2 regions of the Paenalkalicoccus suaedae genome follow, and region 1 is predicted to be linked to the other one. Evidence: a T-box and tRNA genes for the amino acid it is inferred to sense, from the RefSeq annotation. Region 1 holds a T-box; the other holds one or more tRNA genes.
The links. The T-box of region 1 lies ahead of tyrS (tyrosine--tRNA ligase). A T-box ahead of a tRNA ligase gene usually reads a tRNA of that ligase, here a tRNA-Tyr.

Region 1 (6,464 bases):
TAAAGATGTTAAGGTGGGACGATTATTTGTGGTAGATAGAGCGTTAAGGGGGAGGGAGGCTTTTCTGCTAATTGGAAGGGAAAACGGGTTATTGAAGTGACTTTATAAATGATTGAAAGGGATGAGCGGATCATTAACAGGCTGCTTCTAGAGCATAAGTAAATCTTTGCAATGCTGGTTTGGTTTTTCTAAACGGTGCTTGTGTTGTGTGGAGTACGAAGTCCATAAAGGAGAAATAAGGCACATAATATGTTAATAGGGAACATAACTACGAAATGCGGAACATAACCTCATTCCAAAAGAGGACAAAGTCCATAACTTGCAAATAAGGCACATTAAAACTGGATGAGGAACATAACTTTCAAAGAAGGCACATAAAATTCAAATAGGGAACATAACCTCATGCCAAAAGAGAGCAAAGTCCATAACTTGCAAATAAAGCACATAAAATCCAAATTAGGAACATATCAAGGCCTGTGTTGAACATAAAAAAGGCTGGGACAGCATAATTGCTTTTGTCCCAGCCTTACTTTTCATTAATTGTTAGATGAGTTGTTCACATTAGAAACGTTGGAATTAGCATCTCCGCCGTCGGAGTTCCCGCCGCCGTTGCCACCACCAGGATTCCCGGAATTGCCACCACCAGGATTGCTGTTCCCGACGCCGTTACCGCCTCCAGGATTGCCAGAGTTGCCACCACCGGAATTACCTCCGCCAGGATTGCCATTTCCGCTGTTGCCACCAGTGTTAGCACCGCCGTCGGAGTCCCCGTCGCCAGGGTTGCTATCACCGCCATTATTACCTCCTCCGTTTGAGGAGCCGTCGCCAGACTCTGGTGCATCGTTATTATTGGTTGAGTCATCATTGTCTGATGAGCCAGAACCTCCAGAACCTCCGGATCCACCGCTACCAGAGTCCGGAGAAGAGAAGGACCCTACCATGACCGTATTACTTCTGCTTGATTCACGACCAGCAGAATCAACAGCTGTTACGTAGTATGATCCAGAGCCGCCAGAGTAACGTAAATCTTCGCCAGAGCGAATGCTGTCTACAACAGAATAGCTTCCGCCAGAGCTTTGTGAACGATACACGCGATATCCGACAATATCATTGTCAGGGTGCGCGCCCCAGACTACGTTGCCACTACCCGTGTTAACGGAAGCAAGTGCTCCTGGAGTACGTCCGTTATTTGGCGCCTCTCTATCAGGAATGATATTGTCCCATCCGTCAGGGATAATGTCTGACATGTCACCGCCTGCAAAGTCAAAGTACTCTTCGTCAACAGAGACCCCTGAACGAGTAAACTCACTTGGAGTCAACTCTAATGCACGATACGATTCCCCGTTAATCGTGACATATTGAACTCTTTCTAAGCTGTCATCTACTTGAGTAGGGACAAATTCAGCGTTAAATAAGTCAGTCGTTACAAGACCTGCCTCGCGACATAGGTCAGATGGTAATAAACCAGAAATACCACAGATTGTTTGACTGACAATACCTTCAGGCTGTGTGAAGGATTCTTCAGGATCCATAAATTCTGGATCAATCTCATGAGCAGCATTAGCTAAGGAAGCCCAGAGCTGTTGAATTCGAGCGCCGTAGCTTTGACCATTGAATTCATTAGATAAACGAACGCTCTCGTCACCATAACCTACCCAAATACCCATTGTGAAGTTAGGGTTTGTTCCTACAAACCAATAGTCAATTAATGAGTTAGATGTACCAGTCTTACCAGCTAAGTCAGTTGAGAAGTTTAACATACTTGGCAGTCTTGATGCTGTACCAGATCCAGCCAATACATCTCTCATCATATCGAGCATTAAATAACTAGTTTGTGGAGAAATAACTTCTGTTTGAGCGTTCTCGTGTTCGAATAATACTTCTCCACTAGAATTTTCTATTTTAGAAATCATATACGTTTCTCGTCGATTTCCTCCGTTAGCAAACGTGGAGAAAGCTGCTGTATTAACTTCCACACTTGTGCCAACTGTACCTAATGGAGTTGACTCGTTCAAGTAGCCTGATAAATAAGGACCAAATCCGAATCTCACCATTTTTTGATAAGTAGCTTCTTCACCTATAGAAGGATAAAACGTCCTTACTGCAGGAGTGTTGAAAGAGCGTTGTAACGCTTCACGAAGAGTTACAATGCCGGCATAACGGTTGTTGAAATTGTAAACTGGATTACCATTCGTTTCATAGTCATAAGGGAAATCCGGTGTTATAGATCCAGGTTGCAATCTCCCCTGATCCATTAAAATAGAATACGTGATCGGCTTCATAGTCGAACCTGTATTTCTTCTCGTACCTGAGCCGAGCATTGGCTTGTAAAATGCGTGGTTTTGTTGCTCGTAAGAATAATCGCGTCCACCAATAAAGCTAATAATGGCACCAGTGCGGTTATCCATCAGCATCGATCCAACCTGCTCAAGGTCGAATACAGGAACTTCTTCGCCGTCCTCGTTTGTCACAGATCCAGCGCTTCTATCATCGAATGTAAAAGCTTCTACGGCTGCTTCTTGAGCCTCATAAATGTCTCGATCAATCGTTGTATGGATGCGATATCCATCTCTCGAAATCGATCTAGATGCTTCTTCCCAATAGCGTTGGAAGTACAGCTGTCTTGATTCCGTATCTTCAATCTCATCGAGGTTGACATCGTCACGTTCCATAAAGATATCAACTAAAATTTCCATCGCACGAAGACGAGCTTCATCTACGACATAAGGGTAGTCTTGAATACTGCTTGATTCAGGCTCCGTTAAGTTTGCCCGAATATCGTAACGTAAAGCATTTTCGTATTCGGATTCTGTAATATACCCACGTGAAAGCATACGACTTAATACGGTCTCCATTCGATTTAAACCGGAGTCTAAATCCTCTTTTACATCTCCATTACCATCGAATGGTGTGTAGGCAAAAGGACTTTGGGGTAGACCTGCAATAAATGCTGCTTGTGGAATGTTTAACTCACTCACATCCACACCGAAAATACCTTGTGCCGCTGCTTGCACGCCAGCTATTTGACGACCAGAGGCGTTTCTACCGAAAGGAACGATGTTTAGATATGCCTCTAAAATCTGATCCTTTTCGAGGTGTTGTTCAATTCGCATGGCAAGCAAAATCTCCACGGCCTTACGGTCATGGGTAACTTCGTTCGTTAAAATCTGGTTTTTGATTAATTGTTGGGTGAGTGTACTACCACCCGTTTGCGTGCTAGCATTAGAGAAGTCTTGGTATACCGCACGGAATAAAGCTTTTGGTACAATGCCATCGTGCTCGTAAAAATATTCATCCTCTGTTGCAATAACACCATGAATCAAATGCTCAGAGATTTCATCTAAGCTAACTTCCCGACGTTCAATCGGATTCGGTAAGTCGCCTAAATAATCATCACCTGCAAAATATAATTCTGTCGATTCTTCGTAGTCATAAATTTCTCGCTCAATATCTTCAAATGAGCGAATTGGCTCATCTTCAACGAGCGAGGCAAAATACCCGCCTGCTGCGCCACCAACAAAGGCAAGCATAATGACACCAAGTGTGAAGAATAATAAGAATAAGTTCCAAAAAACAGCAGACGTTACGCGAACGCTCTTCGTAACGAGCTTCGCTTCACGACGTTGAAAGAAAGAAAATCGAGATGGGTTGCTCATAGTTTAACCTCCTAAAAGTCCTCCATATTATAGCACAATTACCCTCCTTACATATAGGTGTCTAGTAGTAATTATCATAAGGTTCGACAAGAATGTGACCAATTCCACACACACGATATTGACATCGAGCCGATACTTGTGTATAAATGACTATGGATATATGATGTGCAATGAAAAGGAAGCAGTAGCTGTGGTCCTCCTACTCAAGAGAGCTGGTGGTGCTGAGAACCAGTGTAGTGGCCAACGTGAATTACGTCCTTTGAGCATTTCTATGGAAACATAGAACGTCAGTAGCGCGATAAGCTATATCGAGTGAAGAGCAATGTCTCTTAACTAGGGTGGTACCGCGATAATTCGTCCCTTGTCTATCTATAGGCAAGGGGCTTTTTTGTGCAATAAACTATTTTAATGAGGTGAAGAAATGACATTATTAGAAGATCTACAGTTTAGAGGGTTAGTAAATCAGAGTACAGACGAAAAAGGATTGGCAGAATTACTTGAATCAGAATCAGTGAAGTTGTACTGTGGATTCGATCCATCTGGAGATAGCCTCCACATCGGTCACCTATTAACGATCATTATGCTACGTCGTTTTCAGCTAGCTGGTCATAAGCCAGTAGCATTAGTAGGTGGGGCGACAGGGCTCATCGGTGATCCGAGTGGAAAAAAAGCGGAGCGCACCCTAAACGAGCGCGAAGTCGTGCAACACTTCAGTGATAAGATCCGCGGTCAATTAGAGCGTCATCTCGATTTTACTGGCGAAAATAAAGCAACGCTTGTTAATAACTATGACTGGATTGGGCAACTGTCTGTCATCGACTTTTTACGCGATGTAGGAAAGCATTTTGGTGTTAACTACATGCTTGCGAAGGATTCTGTCGAGTCACGTATTAAAGACGGTATTTCCTTTACCGAGTTCAGCTACCAAATTCTACAATCGTTCGATTTTTATCACCTTAATAAGGAAGCGGGCGTCAAGTTACAAATCGGCGGTAGTGACCAGTGGGGCAATATCACAGCAGGACTTGAACTAATTCGTCGCATGAACGGACAAGAAGAAGGAGAAAAACCAAAAGCATTTGGCTTCACGATTCCACTAGTAACCAAGTCAGACGGAACGAAGTTTGGTAAGACCGAAGGAAATGCTATTTGGCTTGACGAAGAAAAAACATCTCCGTATGAGTTTTATCAATTCCTATTAAATACAGAGGATAGTGACGTTGTTAAATTCCTAAAGTACTTTACTTTCTTAAATGAGAAAGAAATTAGTGAGCTTGAGGTAGAAGTGGCAGAGCGAGCGCATGAACGAGCAGCTCAAAAGCGTTTAGCAGAAGAGCTTACAACGTTCGTACATGGAGCAGAGGCGCTTCAATCCGCTCAAAATATCTCCGCTGCATTGTTCGGTAAAGGTGATTTAAAGGAGCTTACTGGGAAAGAAATTAAAGAAGGATTTAAGGAGGTGCCTTCTTATGATGTTCATGAGGAAGAGATTCTATTAGTGGACCTACTAGTGGCGGCGGGGATATCGCCTTCGAAGCGTCAAGCTAGAGAGGATATCACGAACGGAGCTGTATACGTGAATGGAGATCGTCATCAGGATCTAGAAAAAATGGTCGCTGCTGAGGATAAGTTAGATGGTCAATTCACGATTGTTCGACGTGGTAAAAAGAAGTTCTTCTTAATTAATTGGGCACAAGCATAAGCGAATTATGTTCATGTAAAAAGGCATTCTCCATAGAAATTGGAGGTGCCTTTTTTCATGTACACATACAGGTTAACTGTCACTACCAATCGAATGAAGCAAATTCCTATTTTAAGGGAACTTTTCATGAGATAATTCGTATATGTTACTAAGTAAAAAGGAAAGGAGACGTATACATATGAACTATGCATTAAAAGTAATAGGAATGATCGCTGTTTTATACGGGATATCATTTGGCATTTCCTATTTCTTCGATTTTCTATTGGCAAACGTCGTTTTCATTGCAAGTATAGTTGGTGGCTTCATCGCATGGGGTGGAGGAGCATCATCACTCGGGGAAGCGGCTACATCTCAAGCTTCGAATGGAGCGTACGTTGGCAAGAAGCAGGGGAATAATAACGTACCATTTATCACACCCTTCTTTGTAGGGGCTATTCTTACTCTACTATCATCCTTTTTCTTATACTTCTAGACACAAAAAAACGCTAGCCATTTGGCTAGCGTTTTTAGTAACAAGCTATTAACGAGAGTACCACTCAACGATTAACTGCTCATTGATTTCAGCTGGAAGCTCAGAACGCTCTGGGTAACGTACGAACGTACCTTCACGCTTGTCTTCGTTGAACTCAAGGAATCCAGGAACGAAGTCGTTTACTTCTAGAGCATCTTTAACAGCGTCTAGGTTTAGAGACTTCTCACGAAGTGCAATTGTTTGACCAGGCTTCACGCGGAAAGATGGGATGTCTACGCGAGATCCTTCTACAGTTACGTGACCGTGGTTAACTAGCTGGCGTGCTGCACGACGAGTGCGAGCAAGACCTAAGCGGTAAACGAGGTTATCTAGACGAGACTCAAGAAGAATCATGAAGTTCTCACCGTGGATACCGTCTGCTTTACCAGCGATTTCGAATAATTTGTGGAACTGACGCTCATTCATTCCGTACATGTGACGAAGCTTTTGCTTCTCCTGTAGCTGAAGACCGTATTCCGTTACTTTTTTACGTGAGTTAGGACCGTGTTGACCAGGTCCGTAAGGGCGCTTTTGTAGCTCTTTCCCAGTGCCGCTTAGAGAAATTCCAAGACGACGAGAGAGCTTCCAAGATGGG
Region 2 (6,464 bases), 110 kb from region 1:
TAAGGGCGCACGGTGGATACCTTGGCACTAGGAGCCGATGAAGGACGGGACGAACACCGATATGCTTCGGGGAGCTGTAAGTAAGCGTTGATCCGGAGATTTCCGAATGGGGGAACCCACTACCCGTAATGGGGTAGGATCCATATCTGAATCCATAGGATATGAGAAGGCAGACCCAGGGAACTGAAACATCTTAGTACCTGGAGGAAGAGAAAGCAAATGCGATTTCCTTAGTAGCGGCGAGCGAAACGGAATTAGCCCAAACCAAAAGGCTTGCCTTTTGGGGTTGTAGGACATTCCATACGGAGTAAGAAAGAGAGAGTCTAGACGAAGCGATCTGGAAAGATCCGCGGTACAAGGTAACAGCCCTGTAGTCAAAAGACTCCCTCCTCCGGAGTGTATCCTGAGTACGGCGGGACACGTGAAACCCCGTCGGAATCTGGGAGGACCATCTCCCAAGGCTAAATACTCCCTAGTGACCGATAGTGAACCAGTACCGTGAGGGAAAGGTGAAAAGCACCCCGAGAGGGGAGTGAAAGAGATCTTGAAACCGTGTGCCTACAAGTAGTTGGAGCCCGTTAATGGGTGACAGCGTGCCTTTTGTAGAATGAACCGGCGAGTTACGATTACGTGCAAGGTTAAGTTGAAGAGACGGAGCCGCAGCGAAAGCGAGTCTGAATAGGGCGACATAGTACGTGGTTGTAGACCCGAAACCGGGTGATCTACCCATGTCCAGGGTGAAGTCCAGGTAACACTGGATGGAGGCCCGAACCCACGCACGTTGAAAAGTGCGGGGATGAGGTGTGGGTAGGGGTGAAATGCCAATCGAACTCGGAAATAGCTGGTTCTCCCCGAAATAGCTTTAGGGCTAGCCTCGAGGGAAGAGTATTGGAGGTAGAGCACTGATTGGACTAGGGGTCCCCACAGGATTACCGAATTCAGTCAAACTCCGAATGCCAATTACTTATCCTCGGGAGTCAGACTGCGAGTGCTAAGATCCGTAGTCAAAAGGGAAACAGCCCAGACCATCAGCTAAGGTCCCAAAGTATACGTTAAGTGGAAAAGGATGTGGAGTTGCTTAGACAACCAGGATGTTGGCTTAGAAGCAGCCATCATTGAAAGAGTGCGTAATAGCTCACTGGTCGAGTGACTCTGCGCCGAAAATGTACCGGGGCTAAACGTATCACCGAAGCTATGGATTAACACCTTAGGGTGTTAATGGTAGGGGAGCGTTCCAAGGGCTGCGAAGCAAGACCGGAAGGACTTGTGGAGCGCTTGGAAGTGAGAATGCCGGTATGAGTAGCGAAAAGAGGGGTGAGAATCCCCTCCGTCGAAAGCCTAAGGGTTCCTGAGGAAGGCTCGTCCACTCAGGGTTAGTCGGGACCTAAGCCGAGGCCGAAAGGCGTAGGCGATGGCAAACAGGTTGATATTCCTGTACCACCACGCTTTTGTTTGAGCAATGGGGGGACGCAGGAAGGTAGGGAATGCGCACGATTGGAAGTGTGCGCTGAAGCAGTGAGGCTGGTAGATAGGCAAATCCGTCTACCGTAAGGTTGAGCTGTGATCACGAGCGAAATTTAGTAGCGAAGTTCCCGATCCTACACTGCCAAGAAAAGCCTCTAGTGAGAAAGCTGGTGCCCGTACCGCAAACCGACACAGGTAGGCGGGAAGAGAATTCTAAGACGCGCGGGAGAACTCTCGTTAAGGAACTCGGCAAAATGACTCCGTAACTTCGGGAGAAGGAGTGCTCTATTAGGGTGCAAGCCCGAGAGAGCCGCAGTGAATAGGCCCAAACGACTGTTTATCAAAAACACAGGTCTCTGCGAAGCCGCAAGGCGAAGTATAGGGGCTGACACCTGCCCGGTGCTGGAAGGTTAAGAGGAGGGGTTATCCCTTACGGGAGAAGCTCTGAATTGAAGCCCCAGTAAACGGCGGCCGTAACTATAACGGTCCTAAGGTAGCGAAATTCCTTGTCGGGTAAGTTCCGACCCGCACGAAAGGTGCAACGATTTGGGCACTGTCTCAACGAGAGACCCGGTGAAATTATATTACCTGTGAAGATGCAGGTTACCCGCGACAGGACGGAAAGACCCCATGGAGCTTTACTGTAGCTTGATATTGGATGTTGGAACAGCTTGTACAGGATAGGTAGGAGCCTTGGAAACCGGAGCGCTAGCTTCGGTGGAGGCATTGGTGGGATACTACCCTGGCTGTTTTGACATTCTAACCTCGAACCGTGATCCGGTTCAGGGACAGTGTCAGGTGGGCAGTTTGACTGGGGCGGTCGCCTCCTAAAAAGTAACGGAGGCGCCCAAAGGTTCCCTCAGAATGGTTGGAAATCATTCGCAGAGTGCAAAGGCATAAGGGAGCTTGACTGCGAGACATACAGGTCGAGCAGGGACGAAAGTCGGGCTTAGTGATCCGGCGGCACCGTATGGAAGGGCCGTCGCTCAACGGATAAAAGCTACCCTGGGGATAACAGGCTAATCTCTCCCAAGAGTCCACATCGACGGGGAGGTTTGGCACCTCGATGTCGGCTCGTCGCATCCTGGGGCTGAAGTAGGTCCCAAGGGTTGGGCTGTTCGCCCATTAAAGCGGCACGCGAGCTGGGTTCAGAACGTCGTGAGACAGTTCGGTCCCTATCCGTCGCGGGCGTTGGAAATTTGAGAGGAGCTGTCCTTAGTACGAGAGGACCGGGATGGACACACCGCTGGTGTACCAGTTGTTCCGCCAGGAGCATAGCTGGGTAGCTACGTGTGGACGGGATAAGTGCTGAAAGCATCTAAGCATGAAGCCCCCCTCAAGATGAGATTTCCCATCACTTATAGTGAGTAAGATCCCTTAGAGATGATGAGGTAGATAGGTCTCGTGTGGAAGCATAGCGATATGCGGAGCTGAGAGATACTAATCGATCGAGGGCTTAACCAAGATATATAGTTTTACAGAAGGCGTCAACTAAGACGATTCTTCTTCTACATGTTCACTATCCAGTTTTGAAAGGTCAACGACCTTTATCTTTCTTGATTCGCACAGCGGAGCAAGAAATCATAGTCTAGTGACGATAGCAGAGAGGTCACACCCGTTCCCATGCCGAACACGGAAGTTAAGCTCTCTAGCGCCGATGGTAGTTGGGGGCTGTCCCCCTGTGAGAGTAGGACGTTGCTGGGCTGTACATATGGGGCCTTAGCTCAGCTGGGAGAGCGCCTGCTTTGCACGCAGGAGGTCAGCGGTTCGATCCCGCTAGGCTCCACCATATACATTTTAATAATTGGTTTATTTGGCGGTGTAGCTCAGCTGGCTAGAGCGTACGGTTCATACCCGTGAGGTCGGGGGTTCGATCCCCTCCGCCGCTACCAAATATTTACTCGGAGGAATACCCAAGTCTGGCTGAAGGGATCGGTCTTGAAAACCGACAGGCGGGTCAAACCGCGCGGGGGTTCGAATCCCTCTTCCTCCGCCATTATTTTTAAAAACTAGTAAGTGGTCCCGTGGTGTAGCGGTTAACATGCCTGCCTGTCACGCAGGAGATCGCGGGTTCGATTCCCGTCGGGACCGCCATTTTATTTCAACTTTATACGTGGAGGGGTAGCGAAGTGGCTAAACGCGGCGGACTGTAAATCCGCTCCCTCGGGTTCGGCAGTTCGAATCTGCCCCCCTCCACCAGCTTTTAGGGGTATAGTTTAACGGTAAAACGAAGGTCTCCAAAACCTTTGATGTGGGTTCGATTCCTGCTACCCCTGCCAATTAATTTTATAGTAATGCGGCGATTGTGGCGAAGTGGTTAACGCACCGGATTGTGATTCCGGCACTCGTGGGTTCAATTCCCATCAGTCGCCCCATTTATTCCTTATAGTAATGAAGGGCTATAGCCAAGCGGTAAGGCATCGGATTTTGATTCCGTGACTCGCAGGTTCGAATCCTGCTAGCCCTGCCAATTACTTGCGGAAATAGCTCAGTGGTAGAGCACCACCTTGCCAAGGTGGGGGTCGCGGGTTCGAATCCCGTTTTCCGCTCCAGAAGATACTCATATACGCGCCCGTAGCTCAATTGGATAGAGCGTTTGACTACGGATCAAAAGGTTAGGGGTTCGACTCCTCTCGGGCGCGCCATTTTAATTTCATATTTCTTTAACTACGCGGGTGTAGTTTAGTGGTAAAACCTCAGCCTTCCAAGCTGATGATGTGAGTTCGATTCTCATCACCCGCTCCATTTTTATGCTTATTAATGGGCCTGTAGCTCAGCTGGTTAGAGCGCACGCCTGATAAGCGTGAGGTCGGTGGTTCGAGTCCACTCAGGCCCACCATTTGTTCCACAGTAGCTCAGTGGTAGAGCTATCGGCTGTTAACCGATCGGTCGTAGGTTCGAATCCTACCTGTGGAGCCATTTTCCCAATAATAAGCGATAACTATGGCCCGTTGGTCAAGTGGTTAAGACACCGCCCTTTCACGGCGGTAACACGGGTTCGAATCCCGTACGGGTCACCATCTTATTTTTAATAAGAGCCATTAGCTCAGTTGGTAGAGCATCTGACTTTTAATCAGAGGGTCGAAGGTTCGAGTCCTTCATGGCTCACCATTTTTAACTTTTCACCTTATCTCATTAGAGATAAGGTTTTTTGTTGTCTTAAAGAAGAAAATTCTATTGAGAAGATTCATTTTGTCGGACATCGGTTTATTATTATAGCGAACAATCTTATACAGCTTATGCATAGTCGTAAATAAGAAATTATAATCGTTAATCGAAGCGAACGATGAAGCAAATTTTTCTGATAAAAGAAAGAGGAGAGGGCTTAACAAGCGCGCTTACCCCTCTAGTCAAATTAATTAGCAATAGAGTAAATACTTGTCATAATGGAGTATATGATACACTATAACGAACGACATATACTAGCTCGTAATTATTATAGTAGAAATTTAGTGCACCGAAACATGTTAGATAATTTCTGAATATTGTCTCTATTAGACGGACAGTACTCATATAAAGAACGTTAAAAATCAGCTTATTTTGAGCAAAGTAGTTGTTTGTAAGAGTTTTCACATGGTTTAATTAAAAGCATTACAAAGATTGGAGAGTGAGTTACATGGCTTTACGTCAACTTAACAGTAAATATAATACACTAGTAAATAATGAATGGGTAGGCAGTGCGAACGGAGAGACTGTCAAGATCTATTCTCCTGATGACAACTCTTTAGTTGGTGAGGTTCCTGCATTAAGTCAAGATGAGGTTGATGCAGCGATTAATAAAACAGCTGATGTCCAAGAAAATTGGGAAGCAACAGAAGGCTATGAGCGTTCTGAGCTACTGCATAGATGGGCGACTGAGCTTGAGAAGATGACGGATGAGATTGGTGAGATGATTCACCTTGAAGTAGGAAAGACGCTTTCTGCAGCTAAAAGTGAAGTAAAAAGAACGGCGCAATTGATTCGTCATACGGCTGAAGAGGGATTACGTACGCATGGTAGCTTCATTCAAGGAGATGCATTCCCTGGAGCAACCAAAGCTACAAAGGCAATGGTACAAAAAGTGCCTCATGGCGTTGTACTTGCCATCGCGCCATTTAACTACCCTGTTAACTTAGCGGCTTCAAAAATTGCACCAGCATTAATCACAGGTAATACGGTAGTATTCAAGCCTGCTACACAAGGTGCGATTAGTGGTCTATTAATGATCGAAGCATTAGTAAAAGCTGGATTACCTGAAGGCGTATTAAACGTAGTAACGGGACGTGGATCTGTAATTGGTGATTTTGTTGTCACACACGAGAAAATTGATATGATCACGTTCACTGGTGGTACTGCGACAGGTCAGCACATCGCGAAGAAAGCATCGATGATTCCAGTCGTACTTGAGCTTGGTGGTAAAGACCCAGCTATCGTACTTGAGGATGCTGACCTTGATAAGACTGCTAAAGAGATCGTTAACGGCGCATTAAGCTACTCTGGACAGCGTTGTACGGCTATTAAGCGTGTCATGGTTGTAGACAGCGTAGCTGATGAACTGGTTGAAAAGCTAAAAGAACGTATTTCCGCGCTAAAGGTAGGTAAATCAAGTGAAGAAGCAGATGTAACACCTATGATCGATCAAAAGTCTGCTGATTTCGTTACAAGCCTTATTGAAGACGCTACTTCTAAAGGTGCGAAAGTAGTAGTGGAAGGTAAGAAAGAAGCAAACCTTCTCGGACCTACTCTGTTAGATAATGTTACTGAAGAAATGGATGTTGCGTGGGAAGAGCAGTTTGGACCTGTCCTACCAGTTATGCGTATCCACAATGAGCTAGAAGCAATTGCTCTTGAGCGACGTAACCAGTATGGCCTGCAAGCAAGTATCTTTACGAAAAACTTAGAGAACGCATTTACTATTGCAGATAAGCTAAACGTAGGTACTGTTCAAGTTAACGGTAAGACATCACGTGGGCCTGACCACTTCCCATTCTTAGGAGTGAAGAACTCTGGTCAAGGGGTAC

Region 2: it has a tRNA-Tyr gene. The T-box ahead of tyrS (tyrosine--tRNA ligase) is inferred to sense a tRNA for this amino acid. The anticodon was not compared.

The regions. Positions count from the first base shown of each region.
Region 1 covers NZ_CP041372.2:2,639,047-2,645,510, reverse strand. The annotation lists gene FLK61_RS14245 (transglycosylase domain-containing protein) at 537-3,656, opposite strand; T-box leader at 3,818-4,021, shown strand; gene tyrS (tyrosine--tRNA ligase) at 4,078-5,358, shown strand; gene FLK61_RS14235 (hypothetical protein) at 5,537-5,830, shown strand; gene rpsD (30S ribosomal protein S4) at 5,879-6,464, opposite strand, start outside.
Region 2 covers NZ_CP041372.2:2,753,717-2,760,180, reverse strand. The annotation lists rRNA gene FLK61_RS14845 (23S ribosomal RNA) at 1-2,928, shown strand, start outside; rRNA gene rrf (5S ribosomal RNA) at 3,052-3,168, shown strand; tRNA gene FLK61_RS14835 (tRNA-Ala) at 3,178-3,253, shown strand; tRNA gene FLK61_RS14830 (tRNA-Met) at 3,280-3,356, shown strand; tRNA gene FLK61_RS14825 (tRNA-Ser) at 3,368-3,460, shown strand; tRNA gene FLK61_RS14820 (tRNA-Asp) at 3,483-3,558, shown strand; tRNA gene FLK61_RS14815 (tRNA-Tyr) at 3,580-3,663, shown strand; tRNA gene FLK61_RS14810 (tRNA-Trp) at 3,670-3,743, shown strand; tRNA gene FLK61_RS14805 (tRNA-His) at 3,764-3,839, shown strand; tRNA gene FLK61_RS14800 (tRNA-Gln) at 3,860-3,934, shown strand; tRNA gene FLK61_RS14795 (tRNA-Gly) at 3,942-4,016, shown strand; tRNA gene FLK61_RS14790 (tRNA-Arg) at 4,033-4,109, shown strand; tRNA gene FLK61_RS14785 (tRNA-Gly) at 4,136-4,209, shown strand; tRNA gene FLK61_RS14780 (tRNA-Ile) at 4,227-4,303, shown strand; tRNA gene FLK61_RS14775 (tRNA-Asn) at 4,309-4,383, shown strand; tRNA gene FLK61_RS14770 (tRNA-Glu) at 4,410-4,484, shown strand; tRNA gene FLK61_RS14765 (tRNA-Lys) at 4,500-4,575, shown strand; gene FLK61_RS14760 (NADP-dependent glyceraldehyde-3-phosphate dehydrogenase) at 5,081-6,464, shown strand, end outside.